Regions from separate parts of the Schaalia naturae genome, predicted to be linked through region 1. Evidence: riboswitches for the same ligand, from Rfam matches in the RefSeq annotation. Region 1 holds a riboswitch; the other holds the start of a gene.

Region 1 (10,289 bases):
GCTGGCTGTCGACCCTCGACTCGACGCTGCTGTCGACGTCCTCGCAGATCATCTCCGTGCGCGACCTCATCGTCCAGGCCGGCAACGGCGCGCTCTCGGAGACCCAGAGGATCTCCATCGCCTCCCAGCTGGAGGCCTCCTCCGGAACGCTCCTGGGGATGGCGAACACGACCTACATGGGCCGCAACATCTTCGCCGGCACGAGCGCCGCCGAGTCCGCCTTCACCGACAATGGCGACGGCACGTACACCTGGAACGGCGCGGCGGGCTCCGCCGTCGAGCGCCGCCTCGGCGACGACACCACGGTCCAAGTGGACTCCGACGGAGGAGGCGTCTTCGGGAACGGCGCGACCTCCCTGTTCGCCGTCATCGACTCCTTCGCGACTGCCCTGCGCAGCGGCGACGCCCTCGACGTGTCCGCCGCCCTCAACACGATCGACGGCTTCCACTCCGCGGTCCTCAGCGAGTCGGCGTCGGTGGGCACCCGCTACAACCAGGCCAAGGCCGCCCAGTCCGCCCAGGAGTCCCTCACGGTGACGCTCAAGCAGGAGCTGTCCTCCGTCGAGGACGCCGACCTGGCCGAGACCGTCATCCAGGTCTCCATGCAACAGGTCGCCTACCAGGCCGCGCTGTCCGCCACCGCCCAGGTCCTCCAGCCGAGCCTCCTGGACTTCCTCTCGTGAGCGGCGCCCCCGACGAGCCCCGTGGCGCGGAGGATCGCGACGGCGCCGATCTCCGCTTCGTCGAGCCGCTCCCCGGGCTCGGCGGGCACACCCGTTTCCGGCTGACGCCCATCCCGGGCGTCCCCGGGCTCCATGCGCTGCGCGCCGTCACGGACGACGGGGACGGCCCTCGCCTCTTCGTGGCCGACGCGCCCGCGCTGCGCCTGGGGTACGAGCCCGACCTGCCGGCCTTCGCCTGCGAGCTGCTCGGGGGCGGCGACGCCTCCTCCCTCAGGGTCCTCGTGGTGCTCCACCCCGCCGACGAGGACGGCCCGCTGACCGCCAACCTCTTCGCCCCCATCGTGGTCGACCCCGCGACGGGCGCCGCCCTGCAGGTCCTCCTGGAGGGCAGTCCCTGGCCCCTGCGCCTCCCCCTCATCGACGAGGGCGGGGCCTCCTGACGGGTGCCCGGGGCAGGCCGCGCCCCGGGCACCCGTCACCCCCGCTGCCAGGACTTCCACAGGGAGGCGTACTCGCCTCCGGCGGCGACCAGCTCGTCATGGGCGCCGAGCTCGACGATCCTCCCGTCCATCATGACGGCGACGCGGTCCGCGTCGTGGGCGGTGTAGAGCCGGTGCGCGATGGCGATGACGGTGCGCCCCCGCAGCGCGAGCCCCAGAGAGCGTTCCAGCGAGCGGGCGGCCGTGGGATCCATGAGGGACGTCGCCTCGTCGAGGACCAGCGTGTGCGGGTCCATCAGGACGATCCGGGCGAGCGCGAGCTGCTGGGCCTGCGCCGGGCTGAGCGGGATGCCCCCCGCCCCGACCCGCGTGTCCAGCCCGTCCGGCAGCGCGCGGACCCATTGGTCGGCCTCGACGGCCGCGAGCGCGTCCCACATCTCCCCGGTATCGGCCCCCGCCCTCGCCAGGCGCATGTTCGAGGCGACCGTGCCGACGAAGACGTGGTGCTCCTGGGTGACCAGGACGACCTGGCGCTGCAGGACGTCCTCGTCCAGGTCGGTGAGCTCCACGCCCCCGACCTCGACGGAGCCCGCGGTGGGCGGGTGGATGCCGGCGAGCATCCGCCCGAAGGTCGACTTCCCGGCGCCCGAGGGGCCGACGATCGCCAGGGTCTCCCCCGGACGCAGGTCCAGGTCCACCCCGTGCAGGACGTCCTCCCCCGCCCGGTAGGCGTAGCGGACCCCACGCACGCGCATCTCACGCCCCGACGGTCGGGCGTCTGTCGGCTCGCGGTCCGGGTCGACCAGGTCGACCCCGAAGATGCGGGCCAGGGAGGCCTCGGAGGACTGGATCTGGTCGACCCAGAAGGTGACCTCCCAGACCGGGCCCCGCAGCTGGTAGGCGTACAGGGTCATCGTGGTGACCACGCCCAGCGTCGTCCATCCGGCCCCGATGGCCCAGGCGCCGACCAGCGCCATGAGGAGGACGGGGATCAGCACGGCCAGTCCCAGGCAGCCGACGAGGACGACGCGCATCCAGGCGCCGTAGCGCTCCAGCCGCCAGATCTCGCGGATCGACCGGTCGAGTCGGGCGGCTCGCAGATCCGCCAGGCGCGCCGCGTCCACGGTCTCGGCCTGGTCGATGGTCTCGTTCGCCACGCCCGACAGATCGGCCCAGGCCGCGGCCCCCGCCCGGTAGGAGGGCACGGTGCGCGGCAGGTACCACCGCATGAGCGCCCCCACCACCGGGACCTCGACGACGAGCACCACCGCCAGCAGCGGCGAGGTCGCCACCGCGGCCACCACGGTGACGACGATGGTGGTCGCCAGCACCATGATCGAGGAGATCCCCTGGCGCACCATGAACTGGACGCGCTCGACATCGTGGGTCGTGCGCCCGAGCAGATCGCCGGTTCCCGCGCCCTCGACCGTCGACAGGGGCAGATGGGTGACGGTCTCCACGAGGTCCTCCCGCAGCTTCGCGAAGACGCGCTCGCCCAGCACGCGCGCCTGGTACTCGGCCAGGAACGAGAGCGCGGCGCCGACCGCGACCAGCACGACCGTGCCGATCATCACCCGGCGGACCCATTCCAGCGTGGTGCCCGCCTGGATCTGGTCGACGACCCGGCCCATGACCCAGGGCAGAGCGATGCCGGCGAAGGCGGCGCCCAGCTGGAGGACCAGCACGCCGGCCAGCTGCCCCCGGTAGGCCAGGACCAGGCCGCCGAGCCTGCGTCTGATGGTGCGTCCGTCTGCGATGGGGAGTTTCATGCCTCTCCCGCCTCCCGTCCCACGACCGCCCGGTAGGCCCGCGCGGCCTCGTCGCCCCTGGCTGCCGCCAGGCTCAGGTCCTCATGCGTCCCGCGTGCGAGCTCGCGGCCGTCCGCGTCCAGGAGGACCACCTCCTCGCAGTGCTCGAGGACCAGTGGGGACGCGGTGACGACCACCGTCGTGCGCCCCCGGCGCGCCTCGGCCAGCTTGCGGGCGATGCGCGCCTCGGTGTGGGAGTCGACCGCCGAGGTCGGCTCGACCGCGATGAGCACCGGCGCGTCCGCCGCCACCGCCCGCGCCAGGGCGACGCGCTGACGTTGTCCGCCCGAGAGGTTGCGGCCCTTCTCTGCGACGACGCCGTCGAGGCCGCCGGGCAGGGAGTCCAGGACGTCGTGCGCGTCGGCGACCTCCAGCGCCGCCAGCAGCCGGGCGTCGGCCTCGTCGGGCTCCGGGTGGAAGAGCACGCCCTCCGCTCGGGTCGCGGCTTCGATGACCTCGCGCTGGACCAGCTCGGTGACGCCGCGGGCGGGCCGGGCGCGGGCGAGCGCGCCCTGGACCTCCTCGCGCAGCGTCCCCGAGTAGAGCTGCGACTCGGCCCCGGACAGGAACACCCCGCGGCGCACCTGCTCCAGGGGGACGGTGCGCAGGTCGCGTCCCGCGGCGAGGACCTCCTCGGCGTCGTCGACGCGACCCAACCGGGTCGCGACGCCCGCCGAGGCATCCGGGTCGGCGCTCACCAGCGCCGTCATCCGGCCGGGGTGCACGGTGACCCCGGTTCGCGCGTCCGTGAGGTCGGCATCGCCCAGGTCGGCGGGATCGAGGCCCGCTGCGGTGTGCGCGCGCGAGTCGTCGACCAGCGGGGGCACCTGGAGGATGCGGGTCATCTTGCGCACCCCCACCCACGCGCGGGTGAACTCCTGGATGACGTTCGTGGCGACGTTGATGGGGTTCCGGAGGAATGTCGTGTACCCGAAGAACGAGACCATCTGCCCGGCCGTGATCGTCCCGTCGAAGGTCAGCACCGCCCCGTAGCCGATGACGACCACCGTGAAGAGCATCGGCACCGACTGGCGCAGCATCGTGAGCAGCGCCGAGGTCGAGGCGACGGTGATCCCGGCGTCGCGCACCCGCGCGGACTGCTCGCGATAGGTCGCCGTGAAGACGTCCTCGCCCCCGATGCCGCGCAGCACGCGCAGGCCCGAGACCGCGTCCGTCGAGATCGTCGTCAGGCGCCCCTGCTCCTCGCGCGCGACCGCTTGCCGGCGCTGGAGCGGGCCGACCAGGAACGTCAGCGCGATGACGACGACCGGCAGCCCGATGATGACCAGCAGCCCCAGCGGGGTCGACGTGGTGAGCATGAGGACGCACACCAGCGCCGTGGAGACCACGGCGGCCACGACGTCCGGGCACCACCCGAATGCGGCTCCCAGGTGGTCGGCGTCGGTCAGCAGCGCGGTGACGATGTCCCCTGAGGGCATGTCGCGGCGGACCGCCCGCCCATTGCGCGACAGCCGGTGGCTGATGGAGCGGATGGCCCCCATCTGGGCGCTCAGCCACAGGGTCGTGTCCGTGGTCTGTCCCAGCCCGTCGCCCACCGCCATCAGCGCGACCACGGCGAGGAACATCAAGGAGGGGCCGACCAGGTGCGGTCCCAGCCCGCGCTCCAGCCCGGCGTCCAGCAGATTGCCCATGGCCCAGGAGATCAGCACCGAGCCGATGTAGTCGGCCAGGCGCACGGCGATGGCCGCCAGCATCACGGCCCACGAGCGCCGGACGAGGGTCCCGACGAATGCGGGCATCCTCGAGGGGAGCTCCGGGGCGGGCCCGGGCACGGCGCGCCAGGGGCCCCACCAGGTTCGGGGGGTGCGGCCCATCGGGGGAAGGTCGACGCCGACCTCCTCCGCGCGGCGGCGCAGGAAGGAACGGACCTCGGGATCGGGGATGTCAGCAGACGGGTGCCTGCGCGACGGGAAGTTCATGGGACCTCGCAGAGCGAAAGGAGGCGAGCAGGTGGGAAGACCAGTGGGTCAGGATGGAGACGGGCCTCGACCCGAGGACGGGGAGGCGCTCACCCAACAGGGTGCGCGACAGCGGATCCTGTCACGACGTCGTTGCGGATCTGGGACATGCCGGCACCCCCTTCTTCCCTCATCTGCGCAGCTCGCGCGCGCATCACATGCTGATAGGCACAGTACCCCGTCGGGTCCCCGGACAACAAATCGCCTCTCACAGCTGCGGCAGGATGTCGCGCCACACGGCGCGCAGGATGTCGTCGATGGCGCCCTCGAAGTGGGACGTCAGGGTGACGCAGGCGTCCTGCTCGGGCAGGACCACCGAGAACTGCCCGTACTTGCCGTCCGCGCGCCACGCGCCGGGCACCGTGCAGCGCCAGACCTGCAGGCCGTATCCCTCGCCCTCGGGATCGACCTCGCGATCGGGCCGACCGAGCCTGGTGTCCACCCAGTCGGCGTGCATCGCGTCGACGAAGCCCCTCGGGATGACGCGCGTCCCACGGAAGGAGCCGCCGTCCAACAGCGTCTCGCCCAGCCTCGCGAGCTCCGAGGTGGTGAGGAACAGGCCGGAGGCCGCCAGCGAGTGGCCCCTCGGGCAGCGGTGCCACTGCGGGTTGGCGATGCCGAGCCTGTCGAAGAGCCGCGGCACCAGGTAGTCGCGCAGGTCCTGGCCGCTCCGGCGCTCGACGAGCCGGCCCAGCGCGTACGTGCAGGCGTTCGAGTACTCGAAGAACGCGCCGGGCTCATGTGCGAGCGGGGTGGCGAGGAAGGCGCCCAGACGGTCCTCGGCTTCGAGCTGTCCGGGCCCGAACCAGGTGTCGGGGCTGCCCGAGGTCATGGTCAGCAGGTGGCGCACGGTGATCGCCCCGACGCCCTCGCCCGCATGGTCCCGGTACTCGGGGAAGGCGTCGAGCAGGCGGTCCTCCGCGGTGAGCAGGCCCTCGCCCATCGCGATGCCGACGCCCGCCGCCGTGAAGGTCTTCGACGCCGAGTAGAGGCACACCCGGTCGTCGGAGCGGAACCGGTGCTCCTCCCCGATCCGCCGTCCGCTGGAGGCGTCGCGGTGGAGGACGTGGACGCCGGACACGCCCAGGTGCTGCTCGGCGACGGAGAGGCGGAAGGGCGAGAAGTCGATCACGCCTCCAGCCTAAGCTCCGTCCGCCCGGCCGAGGATGCGGGGCCGCCCCCGCCCGGCATCGCGCCTCAGTGGGCGAAGTGGCGCGTGCGGGTCAGGTACATCGTGGTGCCCGCCCCGCGCGCGGCGGCGATCGACTCCTCGTCCCGGATCGAGCCTCCGGGCTGGACGACCGCCTTCACGCCGGCGTCGATGAGCACCTGGAGCCCGTCGGCGAAGGGGAAGTACGCGTCCGAGGCGGCTACGGCCCCCCGGGCACGCTGCTCCGGCGCCTGCGCGAGGACGTCCTCGGCGCGCGCCCCGCCCGCCGAGTCCACCGGCGCCGCCGCGTCCCCGCTCTCGCGCGCGCCCAGGGTGTTCGCGCGCTCGACTGCCAGACGGCAGGAGTCCACGCGGTTGACCTGCCCCATCCCCACGCCCACCGACGCGCCGTCCTTGACCAGCAGGATCGCATTGGAGCGCACGGCACGCACCGTCCGCCAGGCGAAGGCGAGGTCGGCCAGGGTCGCCGCGTCCGCCGCGCCGCCGGAGACGAGCTCCCACGCCGCCGGGTCATCGCCCGCCGCATCCAGCGCGTCGCGGTCCTGGACCAGCAGCCCGCCCGAGATCTGGCGGAAGTCCGTCCCGGCGCGCTGGGGCGGCGTCACCTCCAGCACCCGGAGGTTCTTCTTGGCGGAGAGCACCTCAAGCGCCCCGTCCTCGTAGGCGGGGGCGAGGACGACCTCGGTGAAGATCGGGACGATCTGCCGGGCCAGGGCGGGCGTCACGGGGCGGTTCACGGCGATCACCCCGCCGTAGGCGGAGACCGGGTCGCAGGCGTGGGCCTTGCGATGGGCCTCTTCCACGGTCGCGGCGATCGCGATGCCGCAGGGGTTGGCGTGCTTGATGATCGCCACGCACGGCTCGTCGTGGTCGAACGCGGCGCGCAGGGCGGCGTCTCCGTCGGTGTAGTTGTTGTAGCTCATCGCCTTGCCGTGCAGCTGACGGGCGTTCGCGATCCCCGGAGCGGGCGCCGCGGGGGCCTGCGGAGAGGCGGACGGGGACGGCGCCGGGCCCGCCGCGGAGCCGGCCTCCCGGTACACGGCGGCCGACTGATGGGGGTTCTCGCCATAGCGCAGGGCGGCCACCCGCTCGAAGGCGGCGCCGGCGAACCGCGGGAACGCGCCGTCCCTCTCCCCTCCGGGTTCCGTCCGCCCGGCGAACCAGGTGGCGATCGCGAGGTCGTAGGCGGCCGTGTGGGCGAAGGCCTCGGCCGCCAGGTCCCGCCGCTGCGCCAGCGTGAATCCGCCGCCGCGGACGGCCTGGACGACCTCGTCGTACCGGCCGGGCGAGGTCACCACCGCGACCGAGGGGTGGTTCTTCGCCGCCGCGCGCACCATGGACGGGCCGCCGATGTCGATCTGCTCGACGCACGCGTCGAACCCGGCGCCCGACGCCACCGTGTCCGCGAAGGGGTAGAGATTGCACACGACCAGGTCGAACGCCTCGATGCCCAGCTGCCCGAGCTGCTCACGGTGGTCGGCCTTGCGCTGATCGGCGAGCAGCCCCGCGTGGATCGCCGGATGCAGGGTCTTGACCCGCCCCTCGAGGACCTCGGGGAACCCGGTGACCTCCTCGACGGGGGTGACGGGGATCCCCCGCCCGGCGATCGCCTGGGCCGTGGAGCCGGTGGACACGATCCGGACGCCGGCGTCCGTCAGCGCTCGGGCGAGCTCCACGAGGCGGGTCTTGTCGGAGACCGAGATCAGGGCCCGCCTGATCGGGCGGACGTCCAGGGTCTCGAGGTTGTCAAGGCGAACGGTCATCATTCCTCCAGAGGTGTCGACGGCTGCTGAGCCCCGGCGCCCAGGCGGGCGACGCCTCACGGGAGAACCCGGCCGCTCCCCGGTGGTGTCCCACCCTCGCCAGTCGCGGCCGCCCTCAGGATACCCGCCCTCGGTCCCCCACGACCACCCGCCGCCCGCGCAGCGTCCAGCCGCCGCGCGCCATGCGTCCCACGATGTCGACCAGCTGGGCCCGCTCCGCCGCCTTGATGCGCTCCAGCAGGGAGCCCACCGTGTCCTCGTCGGCCACCGGCACCGCGACCTGCGCGGTGATCGCGCCCGTGTCGGTGCCGGAGTCGACCAGGAACACCGTCGCCCCGGTGATCCGGACGCCTGCGGCCAGCGCGTCCGCCGGCGCGTGCGTGCCGGGGAAGGCCGGCAGCAGCGAGTTGTGCGTGTTGAGGATGCGCCCTCCGAAGCGCCCGAGGAAGGCGGGCCCCAGCAACTTGAGGAACCCCGCGCAGACCACGAGGTCGGGGTCGAAGGCCGCGACGCGTTCGGCGAGCTCGCGGTCCCACTGCGCGCGGACGGCCTTTCGATCGGACGGGGCGCCCGCGGCCGGCGCCAGCGGGTGGACGAAGACGGGGGTCCCCCGTCCGGCGGCCCAGTCGATCCCGGCGCACGGACGGTCCGCACCCACCGCGACGATCTGGGCGCCGAAACCGGGATCGGCCGCGGCCCCGGCCAGCGCCCTCATGTTCGAGCCCTCTCCGGACACCAGCACGACCAGGCGGGCCGGCGCCAAGGGGGACTGACGGACGTCGTCGGTCATGGGATCTCCTGCGAGTGGTCGTCATCGGTGCCGTCCCCGGTGCCGGGGGCGTCCCCTGCGCGCCGGCCGGAGACGTCCAACCTCTCGGTGGGCTCCCCGTCGGAGGGGGCCGCGTCCGCGGGAGCCGGGTGGCCGCCGCGGGGCGTGGCCTCCCCGAGTGTAGGACGGGCCGTGCGGGCGGGTCCGTCCTCGTCCATCGGCGCGGACTCCGCGGACGCGAGGACGGGACGGGACGCCCCCGCTCCGGCGCGCACGCGGGCTCCCAGCCTCCCCGAGGCCGCACCGACGCGGGCCCTCAGCGCCTTCAGGCCGCGCCGGGCGAGGGTGACGGACGCGGGATGGGCGGCCAGGGCGACGATCTGGGCGGTGACGACGACCTCGAGGGTCGCCATCGCGGCCCCTGCGAGCACGCGGGGCCCCAGGAGCGCCATGCGCTCGGCCCCGAGATGCAGGACGGAGAGCCAGAACCATCCGGCCACCACTGCGCCGGACACGACCAGGCACGTCAGGCCTGCGAGCGCTTGCGCCCCGAGATCCTCGGCACGGTGCCTCCACCGCACCCAGGCGCCCACGGCCGCGCCTAGGAGGACCAGGATCAGCGCCACCTGGTTGCCCGGGGCCGTCGAGGGTACGGCCCCGAGGAGGGGGATCGCGGGGATCGGCAGGACGGGAGCGGTGCCCGGCGCGTGCAGGGCGTCCGTTCCCACGTGGAACCCGGGGCCCGCCAGCCAGGACAGGGCCCATGCCATCGCGGTGGGCGTGAAGAGGAGCTGCGCGAGGACGAGGACGGCCGTGTCGACGCCCGACGCCAGCAGCAGATCCTGGATGCCGGCGACCGCCTCGCGCGAGGCCCACAGGGAGGCGGCCAGACCCGCGAGCCCCGCCGCGGCGGCCGCGATGACCGCGCCGCGCGCCTGGAGCAGTCCCTCGTGGGCCCAGGGGGCGCGGACCGCCCACGACGGGCGCCACTGCGTCTGCGAGGCGACCGCCCACAGGCAGGCCGTGCCCGCGACGGCCACGGCGCCGGGGACCGCCCGGAGCCAGGCGGCGTGGTCGGCGGTGGACGCGACCAGCCCCAGGGAGGTGATCGCGAAGGTCGGCACGGCCGTCCACTGGGCGGCGGCCGGGAACCGCCGGCCCGGGAGCAGGAGGACCCGCAGCATGATCACGCTCAGCAGCGTCATCAGCGTCGGGACCGCGCGGTAGGCGACGCCCCCGACCTCGACCGGGCAGCCCAGCACCGCGGCCCACACGTCCCCGCCGACGCCCATCGCCTGGGACCATGTCGCCTGGCCCAGCCAGGCGTTGTCTGAGACGCCGAGGTAGCCGACCAGGGTGAGCAGCATCATCAGCCCCCAGCTGATGAGTGCGGCCTCAATGCCCGCGAGCCCCGAACGGGCCCATCCGTCGGGCAGGGAGATGCGGATGGTCGGGCGGGGTCCGCCCGGCCGAGCCCCCGCCGCGGGACCGGTGCGCGGACGCGGGGACGCCGGGGATGGGGAGGGGGCGGCGGACGAGACGGGGGTCGGCGCCGCGGGGCGCCGTCTGCGGGAGCGCGGATGTGAGTCGGTCATGTCGCCTCCATCGTCGCGCACGCGGATGCGCCGGGCCCGCCGCAGCGCCGGGGACCGCCGACTTCCGCGCGCCGGGGCCCG
Region 2 (10,289 bases), 190 kb from region 1:
GCGGCCCGCGCGGGAGCGGGCCGGCCGGTTGATCGCCCAGGGACGGGAGTGATCTGCCCGGAGAGAAGGAGAACCGCTCGATGAGCGAGGCTATCGATCAGGCACTGCGCGAGGCGACGGAGACGAGGGCGATCGAGTTCGGCCCAGGCGCGGTGCATCGCGCCGGGGCGATGTTCGCGAGGCTCTTTCCCGGCAAGCGGGCGCAGATCGTCGCCGATGAGAACACCTTCGGCGCCGCGGGGGCCGCCGTCGGGCACTCGCTGCGCGAAGCGGGCGTGCCGATGGGGGACCCGTACGTGCTCCCGGGCAGGCCGACCCTCTACGGCGACTACACGGAGGTCGAGAAGCTGCGCGAGTTCCTGCGGCCCCGCGCGGATGCGGCCGTGTGCTCGATCGGGTCCGGCACGCTCAACGACATCGCGAAACTCGCCGCGGCCGAGCTGGGGCGCTCCTACATGCATGTGTGCACTGCGGCCTCCGTGGACGGGTACACGGCGTACGGCGCGTCGATCTCGCGCGACGGCTTCAAGATCACGAGACCGTGCCCCGCCCCTGCCGGCCTGGTCGCCGACACGGACATCATGGCGGCGGCCCCGCAGCGCCTGACATCGACGGGCTACGGCGACCTGATCGAGAAGATCCCGGCGGGGGCCGACTGGATCCTCGCGGACGAGCTGGGCATTGAGCCCATCGTCGCCCCCGTGTGGGAGCTCGTCCAGGGGCCGTTGCGCGAGACGCTCTCGCAGCCCCGGCGCGTCGGCCGAGCGGATCCGCAGGCCGTCGCGGCGCTGGCCCAGGGGAACATCATGTCGGGCCTGGCCATGCAGGCGCTGCGGTCCTCGCGTTCGGCATCGGGTGCCGGCCACCAGTTCTCCCATGTGTGGGAGATGGAGGGGCACGGGCTCGACTGGGAGCCGCCGCTCTCCCACGGGTTCAAGGTCGGCGTCGGCACCGTCGCCTCCTGCGCGTTGTGGCAGGAGGCGCTGGCGCTGGATGTGGGCTCCATCGACGTGGATGCCCGGGTCGCGCGCGCCCCGAGCGACGCGGAGGTCGAGGAACGCGTGCGGATGCTCCTGCAGCCGCGCATCGCCGGCGAGTCCGTCCCCCACGCGGTCGGGAAGAACCTGCAGGGCGACCGTCTGCGCGAGCGCATCCAGGTGATCCGCAGCCACTGGGAGGCGATCACGGCGCGATGCGCGCCGCAGCTCCTCACTCCGGACGAGGCGGCGGAACACCTGCGCGAGGCGGGCGCCCCCTCCCATCCCGAGGCGATCCGGATCGAATGGGACCGCTTCCGCCTCACGCATTTCAAGGCGCAGATGATCCGCCCGCGCTACACGGTCCTCGACCTGTTGGCGGACCTGGGGGAGCTCACCGCCGTGGTGAACCGCCTCTTCGGCCCCGCCGGGTACTGGGGCAGGCACCGGCATCCGGGGGCAGCGGAGGGCACCCTGTCCGCCGACGTCGCGGGGGGACGGCCATGAGCCACGTGATCGGCATCGATTTCGGCACCCTCTCGGCGCGCGCCGTGATCGCGAGCATCGAGGACGGAACCGTCGTGTCGGATGCGGTCGCCGACTACCCGCATGGCGTCATGGCGCAGCGCCTCGATGTGGCGGACGGCCGGGACCTGCCGCCCGACTTCGCGCTCCAGGAGCCGGCCGACTATCTGGACGCCCTGCGGCGCTCCGTGCGCGGCGCCCTCGCGGGATCGGACGTCGACCCCCAGGACATCGTCGGCATCGGGCTCGATGCGACGAGCGCCTCCGTCCTCGTGACGGACTCCCGGGGGACGCCCCTGTGTGAGACGCCCGGGTTCCGGACGAACCCGCATGCCTACCTCAAACTGTGGAAGCACCACGGCGGGAGCCGGCAGGCGGAGCGCATCGTGGCAGCCGCTCGGGAGAGGAGGGAGGGGTGGCTGGAGCGCTACGGCGGGACCCTCTCGGCGGAGATGCTGCTGCCGAAGGCCCTGGAGACCCTCGAGGAGGCGCCGGAGGTCTATCGCGCGGCCTCGGAGATCGTCGATGCGGCAGACTGGCTGACGTGGCAGTTGACGGGCCATCTGGTCTACGCCGCGGGCGACTCCGGATACAAACGGATGTACCAGGACGGTCGCTACCCGTCGAGGGAGTTCCTGGAGTCGGTGAACCGGGAGTTCGGCGGTGTCTTCGAGGACAAGATGCGCCACCCCGTCGTGCCTCTGGGGTCCAGGGTCGGAGGACTGACCGCGACCTGGGCGCGGACGCTGGGTCTGCGCCCGGGCACGCCCGTGGCAGCGGGCAACATCGACGCGCATGTCCATGCGGCGGCCGTCGACGCGGTGCGTCCGGGGCAGCTGACCGGGGTGCTGGGCACCTCGGTGTGCTGGATCGTCCAGGCCGAGCGCCTGCGCAGCGTCCCCGGGATCTTCGGGGTGGTCGACGGGGGCGTGGCGGAGGGCCTGTGGGCGTATGAGGGCGGCCAGAGCTCGGTGGGCGACACGTTCCAGTGGTTCATCGACCGCAGCCTGCCGGAGTCCTACCGGGCGGAGGCGCGCCGGCGCGGCATCAGCGAGTTCCAGCTGCTGGGCGAGCGCGCGTCGAGGCAGGGGATCGGCGAGAACGGACTGCTCGCCCTTGACTGGTTCAACGGCAACCGCTCGATCCTGGTGGACGCGGAGCTCACCGGCATGATCGTGGGCCAGACCCTGCAGACGAGGCCGGAGGACCAGTATCGGGCGCTCATGGAGGCTTGCGTCTTCGGCGCCCGCGTCATCATCGAGAACTTCGAATCCCATGGCGTGCCGGTCGACGAGATCCGGGCCGCCGGGGGACTGCTCAAGGAGCCGTTCCTCATGCAGATGTACGCGGACATCACGCGGCGGCCCATCTCGGTGGCCACGGTCGCCCAGGCGGGTGCGCTGGGTTCGGCGATCTTCGCGGCGGTGGCGGCGGGGGCCTACCCCACCGTCGTCGCGGCCGCCGACGCGATGGGCGGCGTGCGCGAGCGGGCCTACGTCCCCCGCGAGGAGGCCTCCCGCCGGTACGACCGCCTCTGGGAGCTCTACCGCCACCTGTATTTCCTGATGGGCCGCGAGGACGACGTGATGCACCGGCTGAAGGGGATCCAGCGTGAGGCCCTGTCGGAGAGCCAGGCCCAGGCGGCGCCGGCGAGAACGGAGCGGTGAGATGACGACCGTGGCGGTTCTCGGAGCGGGGATCATGGCGAGCGCCCTGACGTTCCCGCTGGCCGAGAACGGGGACGACGTCCGCCTGGTCGGGACGCATCTGGACCGGGACCTCATCGACTCCCTCCAGAGGACGGGGGTGCACCCGGGCCTCGGACTGGCGGTGAACCCCGCCGTCCGGGCATACCAGCTGGAGGACGCGCCCCGGGCGTTCGAGGGGGCGGACGTCGCGATGTCCGGCGTGAACTCGTTCGGCGTGCACTGGGCCGGCCGCCAGTTCGCCCGCCTCCTGCGACCGGGCATGCGGGTCCTTTCTATCACCAAGGGGATGGAGGCCGACGACGAGGGGACGTTGCGCATCCTGCCGGACGTCATGAGGTCCCTCGTGCCCGCCGACGTCGCGGACGGCGTCACATGGTCTGCGGTCGTGGGCCCTTCGATCGCCGGAGAGGTGGCGGTGCACCGCGACACCTGCGTCGTCTTCTGCGGGGAGGACCAGGTCTCACTCGACGGCCTGGCGGATCTCTTCCGCACGCCCTACTACCACGTGTGGACCTCCACCGACTTCGTGGGCCACGAGGTCGGGGCCGCCGTCAAGAACATCTACGCGTTCGCCGCCGGCTTCGGCCAGGGCCTGCTCGACCGCGAGGGAGAGGCGGAGGCGCGCTACCGGCGCTTCAACTACGGGGCCGCCGTCTTCGCCGAGGGGCAGAAGGAGATCCGGCAGTTCGTCTCGATGCTCGGGGGCAGACCGGAGACGGCGGACGGACTGGGAGGGGTCGGCGACATGTTCGTCACCTCGATGGGCGGGAGGAACGTCCGAGCCGGACGCTACGTCGGCGCAGGCATCCCGTTCTCCGAGGTGCGCGGGCGCCTGATGAAGGGCGTGACGCTGGAGGGCGTCCACGCCATCAGCGTGATCGGCGCGGCGCTGGAGCGGCTGACGGAGCGCGGACTCGTCGGCGCGTCGGACTTCCCCCTCTGCCGCCACCTGTACCGGGTGGTCGAGCAGGACGCCCCCATCGACATGCCCTTCGAGGAGTTCTTCGGAGGCATGCGGTAGGCGTCACGCGTCCGGGCCCGCTGTGAGGCGGATGCGCTCGAACATGTCCTTGACCGCGGGGTAAAACTCGCGCTGGATCGCGTGCCATCGCCGGTACTCGGCGGCGCGGCCGGGGTCCGGATCGGTCCTCTCCCCGCGATGGCACATCCCCTCCGCCGCCGCCTCCGCACTCGGGTAGGCGCCCACTGCCGCCATCGCGAGGACGGCCGCGCCGTGCGCCGACACCTCGGCGACCGAGGAGAGGATGAGGGGGAGGCCTGTCGCGTCGGCGAGGATGGACCGCCACAGCGCCGAGCGCGATCCGCCTCCCATCGCGTGGAGCTCCGTGACCGGGTGGCCGAGGTCGTCGGCCATCCTCTCGAGGTTGGAGCAGAGCTCGAAGGCCATGCCCTCCATGAGCGAGCGGTAGGCGTGGGCGCGGGTGTGCCCCGAGCCGAACCCGATCATCGCCCCCCGTGCGAAGGGATTCCAGAAGGGGGTCTGGACGGCGTTCCAGTAGGGCAGGGTGATCAGCCCCTCGCTGCCGGGGGCGACAGCGGACGCCTCCCGCTCGAGGTCCGGATCGACGGATCCGCCCAGACCCGGGTCCCCGAGCTCCTCACGGAACCAGTTGAGCAGGACCGAACCGGAGTTCTGGACCGACTCGAGGACGTAGCGGCCGGGGATGCCGGAGACGAGCGTGCGGTACGCGCTGCCGAGGAGGCAGCCGGACGCGTGCACCCCGCAGACGATGGAGGTCCCCACGTTGAGGTAGGCAATGCCGGGCCGGATGGCCGCGGCCCCGAGTCCCGCCGCCTGGCCGTCCCCGAGCCCCGCGATCAGGGGGATGCCGTCCGCAAGCCCCCAACGGTGCTGCAGCTCCGGTCGGATCGGAGCGATCGGCGCCCCCGGTTCTGCGAGCCCGGGCATCTGGGAGGGGCGCAGCCCGGCGAGCCGCAGCAGTTCCGGGGCCCAGGTCCTGCGCCGCACATCGAAGAGCCCCAGCGAGTCGGCGCTCGCGGTCGAGGACACCCACCGCCCGGTGAGCCGGTGGGCCAGGAAGGCATGGACATCGACGATGCGTTCGGCATGCTCGATGTTCGACGGCTCGTTCTGCGCGATCCACGCGATCTTGTAGAGCGCCGGGGTCGTGTCCGGCTGTTTTCCGGACAACTCATGGACGTGCGGCGATCCCAGGCGGCGGATCTGGTCGCCAGCCCGCGAGTCGAGCCAGAGGATGGCGGGGCGCTGCGCGGCCCCGTCCCGGTCGAGCAGCGCGAACGTCTCGCGCTGATGGGTGAGGCACATCGCCGCGATGCGGCGCCGGTCGTCTCCGGGCACCTTCGCCACGGCCTCGTCGACTGCCGCGCGGACCGCCGCCCACCAGTCGGCGGGATCCTGCTCATAGCGGTCCATCCCCGGCGTGCGCAGGGGGATCGGCTGTCTGCCCGAGGCGCATACGTCTCCGTTGCGGGCCACGACGACGGCCTTGGCTGCGGATGTCGAGCAGTCGATGGCCACGACCAGGGGATCCTCGACGGCCCTCGGCGACGCTCCACGGCCGGCGCGTCGCGCGCTCGCGGGCGGGATGCCGCTGGGCGACGGGACAATCCTCTGGGGCTGCGGCATACCTGGACCTCTTCGCCCATCGGTTCGTGAGGCGGGTGCCGCGCTTCCTCGGAGCGGCCCCGTCGGCTCGATGCGGTCCCAGCATAGCCCGCCAGACGCCCGCCGCGCCGGCGAGGGGGCGCAGCGGGGCCGTTCGCGGGCCGAGCATCCGGCGCCCGGCTCCTTCCCGCCCGCCTACTCTGTGCGCCATGACGACTCCCGCCCCGGCATCGGCCGCCTCTGGCTCCGAGCAGCTGATCCTCACGCTGTCCTGTCCCGACCAGCCCGGCATCGTGCACGCCGTCTCCGGCGTCGTCACCGGGGTCGACGGCAATATCATCCAGTCCCAGCAGTTCGGCGATCCGGACTCGGGGCTGTTCTTCATGCGGGTGGAGGCCGACTCCCCATCCGGGCGCGGTCCCGTGGAGGCGGGCATGGCCGAGGTCGGGTCGCGCTTCGGGGGGACATGGCGCGTCGAAGAGTCCGGCCGCCCGCTGCGCACGGTCGTCATGGTCTCGCGCGAGGGGCACTGCCTGACGGACCTCCTGTACCGCCAGCGCTCCCAGGGCCTGCCCATCGACGTCGTCGCGGTCGTCGGCAACCACCCGGACCTGGCGCCCGTCGCCCAGTTCTACGGCGTCCCCTTCCTTCTGGTGCCCGTCACGAAGGACACCCGGCAACGCGCCGAGGACGAGTTGCTGGACCTCGTGCGCGCCGAGCGCGTCGAGCTCATCGTGCTGGCCCGGTACATGCAGGTCCTCTCGCCGGCCGTGTGCGAGGAAATGGCTGGGCGCGTCATCAACATCCATCATTCCTTCCTGCCCAGTTTCAAAGGGGCGCGCCCCTACGCCCAGGCCCATGAACGCGGCGTCAAACTCATCGGGGCGACCGCCCACTATGTCACTCCGGACCTCGACGAGGGGCCCATCATCGAGCAGGACGTCGCCCGCGTCACCCACGCCGACTCGACGGCGGACATGGTGGCGCTGGGCCAGGACGTCGAGCGCCGCGTCCTGGCGCAGGCCGTGCGCTGGCACTGCGAACACCGCGTCCTCATGGACGGCTCCCGCACCGTCGTGTTCTCGCGCTGACCGGCGGCCTCGGCGCGGAGACGCGCCGGGAGCGGGCGGCGACGCCCTCGTCGGGAGGGCTCCGCGGTGGACGCCGGAGGATCGGCCCGGGCGGGCTGCGCTAGGCTGACCGCAGTCGTGACTGGCGCACAGGTGGGGGACCACCGGGGAGCGATCGATCGGACGCCGCGGCCGCCCGCCTGGGCCGGGGCTCCACCCGGGAGACCGGTGAGTGAACCTGATCTGGAGAGAGCCCATGAGCGATTCCCTCAATGACATGACCCTGGCGGAGCTCGACCCCGAGATCCGCGCCGTGCTGGATGACGAGCTCGCCCGCCAGCGCGGGACGCTCGAGATGATCGCGTCGGAGAACTTCGTCCCCCGCGCCGTCCTGGAGGCGCAGGGGTCGGTCCTGACGAACAAGTACGCGGAGGGCTATCCCGGCCGGCGCTACTACGGGGGCTGCGAGTTCGTCGACGTCGCGGAGCAGCTGGCCATCGACCGCGCGAAGGCGGTGTTCGGCGCGGACTTCGTCAACGTCCAGCCCCATTCGGGCGCGCAGGCCAATGCCGCGGCGCTCATGGCGATGGCGGCGCCCGGGGACACGATCCTGGGGCTGTCCCTGGCCCACGGCGGCCACCTCACCCACGGGATGCGGATCAACTTCTCCGGCAAGCTCTACCACGCCACCGCCTACGAGGTGGATCGCGCGACGCAGCGTATCGAGCCCGATCGGGTCCGCGAGGTCGCTCTGCGCGAGCACCCGAAGGTCATCATCGCCGGATGGTCCGCCTACCCGCGCCACCTGGACTTCCAAGCCTTCCGCGACATCGCCGACGAGGTCGGGGCCGCGCTGTGGGTCGACATGGCGCACTTCGCCGGCCTGGTCGCCGCCGGCCTCCATCCCAGCCCCCTGCCCCACGCGGACATCGTGACGACGACGGTCCACAAGACGCTCGGCGGGCCGCGCTCGGGCATGATCCTCTCCTCGCGCGGCGAGCAGTGGGGGAAGCGGGTCAACTCCGCGGTCTTCCCCGGCCAGCAGGGCGGTCCCCTCATGCACGTCATCGCCGCCAAGGCGATCGCGATGAAGATCGCGCAGACGCCTGAGTTCCGCGACCGGCAGGTCCGCACCCTCGAGGGCGCCCAGAGGCTCGCCGAGCGCCTGGGCTCCCCCGATGCCCGGGCCGCCGGGATCCGGCTGGTGACTGGCGGCACCGACGTTCATCTCGTCCTCGTCGACCTCGTGGAGTCCCCGCTGGACGGGAAACAGGCCGAGGACCTGCTCCACGAGGTGGGCATCACCGTCAACCGCAACGCGGTGCCCTTCGACCCGCGCCCGCCGGCCGTCACCTCGGGTCTGCGCATCGGCACGCCGGCGCTGGCCACCCGCGGATTCGACGCGGAGGACTTCACCGAGGTCGCCGACATCATCGCGACGGCGCTCATCCAGGGCGCGGCCGGAGCGGGAGCCGTGGACGTCGAGGGACTGCGCGCCCGCGTCCGCGCGCTCACCGACGCCCATCCCCTCTACGCCGGACTCGACCGGTGAGAGCGCCGTGGGACGGCTCCGCCCAGGTCCTCGACGGCGCGGCCACGGCGGCGGCCATCAAGGCCGAGCTGGGGGAGCGGGTCGCGGCGCTGCGCTCCCGCGGCATCGTCGCCGGGCTGGGGACGATCCTCGTGGGGGAGGACCCGGGGTCCGTGGCCTACGTCGCCGGCAAGCACCGCGACTGCGCGGAGGTCGGTCTGGAGTCGATCCGCATCGACCTGCCGGCCACCGCCTCACAGCGTGAGATCGAGGCCGCGGTCGACCGCCTGAACGCCGATCCCGCCTGCACGGGCTACATCGTGCAGCTGCCCCTGCCCCGCGGCGTCGACGCCAACGCCGTGCTCGAGCGGATCGATCCGGCCAGGGACGCCGACGGCCTGCATCCGACGAACCTGGGGCGCTTGGTCCTGCGGGGGAGCGGCCCCATCGACTCGCCCCTGCCGTGCACGCCGCGCGCCGTCATCGAGCTCATGGCGCGTCACGGGATCTCGCTGGAGGGCGCGGACGTGTGCGTGATCGGGCGCGGCGTGACCGTCGGGCGCTCGATCGGGCTGCTGCTGACCCGGCGCGAGGTCAACGCGACCGTGACCCTGTGCCATACGGGGACGCGCGGCCTCGCGGAGAAGGTCCGCTCCGCCGACGTGGTGGTCGCCGCTGCGGGGTCGGCGGGGCTGGTGACGCCCGGCATGGTGCGCCCGGGGGCCGTCGTCCTGGACGTCGGCGTGTCTCGCGTGCCGACGGCCTCGGGGAGATCCCGCCTCCAGGGCGACGTCGCGGACGGCGTCGACCGGGTGGCGTCCTGGCTGTCCCCGAATCCGGGCGGGGTGGGCCCGATGACGAGGGCGCTGCTGCTGATGAACGTGGTGGAGGCCGCCGAGAGGTCTGCTTGAGGCGCGTCCGGCCCCGGGCGAGGCGAACGATCGATCTCCACGGTTCGGCGCACCAGCGGGCTGGCGCCCCGCCGCGGGTCAGTGCGCGAGGACCTCGTGGTCGCGGTGCCCGGGGGAGTCGATCTGGAAGGTCGAGTGGGCCACCGGCACCGCGAAATGGGTGGCGACGCACGTCTGCAGGGTGTGGACGAGGTCGCGGCACTCGTGCTCGGTGGCGTCCTCGTCGACGGTGACGTGGGCCGTCAGGGAGACGACGCCGGTCGCGATCGTCGTGGCGTGGAGGTCGTGGACGTCGCGGACCGCGGGCAGGGCCAGGATGTGGGTGCGGACCTGGGAGAGGTCGAGGGACTCCGGGGTCTCCTCCATGAGGATCCGCAGGGACCTCCGCAGCAGAGCGAACGCGCGGGGCGCCATGAGCGCGGCGATGAAAAGGGAGGCGACCGCGTCCCCGCCGTCCCACCCGGTGGCCAGGGCGAGAACCGAGGCGAGGATGACGGCCACGGACCCCAGCGCGTCATTGGCGACCTCGAGGACGGCCGCGCGCATGTTGAGCGACTCCCCGCGCCCGCCGGCCAGGATCCCCAGCGAGACGACGTTGGCGGCGAGGCCGACGATGCCGATGACGAGCATCGGGACGGGTTCCAGCGGGGTCGGGGCGAGGAGACGGTTGACCGCCTCCCAGGCGACCATCAGGCAGATGACGGCGAGCATGCCGGCCTGGAGGGCGGCGGCGACGACCTCGGAGCGCGCCCAGCCCCAGGTGTGGCGGTCGTCGCGCGGACGGGTCATCAGGTGGGCCGCGACGAGGGCGATGACCAGGCCCGCCGAGTCGACGAGCATGTGCCCGGCATCGGCGGCCAGGGAGAGCGATCCGGAGACCGCGGCCCCGACGAGCTCCGCGACGAGGACGCTCATCGTGACGAGCAGCGCCAGGGCGAGCCGGGTGCGCGAGCTCGAA

Evidence for each region. Region 1 has a riboswitch for ZMP and ZTP ahead of purH (bifunctional phosphoribosylaminoimidazolecarboxamide formyltransferase/IMP cyclohydrolase). Riboswitches for the same ligand answer to the same signal wherever they lie in the genome.
Region 2: it holds a riboswitch for ZMP and ZTP, as region 1 does, so the genes downstream of both, glyA (serine hydroxymethyltransferase) here and purH (bifunctional phosphoribosylaminoimidazolecarboxamide formyltransferase/IMP cyclohydrolase) in region 1, are expected to answer to the same signal.

The regions. Positions count from the first base shown of each region.
Region 1 covers NZ_JBHTEF010000001.1:1,861,035-1,871,323, forward strand. Annotated here, with positions in the region: gene flgL (flagellar hook-associated protein FlgL) at 1-683, shown strand, start outside; gene fliW (flagellar assembly protein FliW) at 680-1,123, shown strand; gene ACFQWG_RS08345 (ABC transporter ATP-binding protein) at 1,159-2,892, opposite strand; gene ACFQWG_RS08350 (ABC transporter transmembrane domain-containing protein) at 2,889-4,871, opposite strand; gene ACFQWG_RS08355 (serine hydrolase domain-containing protein) at 5,119-6,042, opposite strand; gene purH (bifunctional phosphoribosylaminoimidazolecarboxamide formyltransferase/IMP cyclohydrolase) at 6,108-7,844, opposite strand; ZMP/ZTP riboswitch at 7,876-7,961, opposite strand; gene purN (phosphoribosylglycinamide formyltransferase) at 7,960-8,634, opposite strand; gene ACFQWG_RS08370 (cell division protein PerM) at 8,631-10,208, opposite strand.
Region 2 covers NZ_JBHTEF010000001.1:1,675,167-1,685,455, reverse strand. Annotated here, with positions in the region: gene ACFQWG_RS07490 (sn-glycerol-1-phosphate dehydrogenase) at 81-1,484, shown strand; gene ACFQWG_RS07485 (ribulokinase) at 1,481-3,169, shown strand; gene ACFQWG_RS07480 (NAD(P)H-dependent glycerol-3-phosphate dehydrogenase) at 3,171-4,232, shown strand; gene ACFQWG_RS07475 (xylulokinase) at 4,236-5,732, opposite strand; gene purU (formyltetrahydrofolate deformylase) at 6,029-6,910, shown strand; ZMP/ZTP riboswitch at 7,018-7,102, shown strand; gene glyA (serine hydroxymethyltransferase) at 7,146-8,441, shown strand; gene ACFQWG_RS07460 (bifunctional methylenetetrahydrofolate dehydrogenase/methenyltetrahydrofolate cyclohydrolase) at 8,438-9,331, shown strand; gene ACFQWG_RS07455 (cation diffusion facilitator family transporter) at 9,410-10,289, opposite strand, start outside.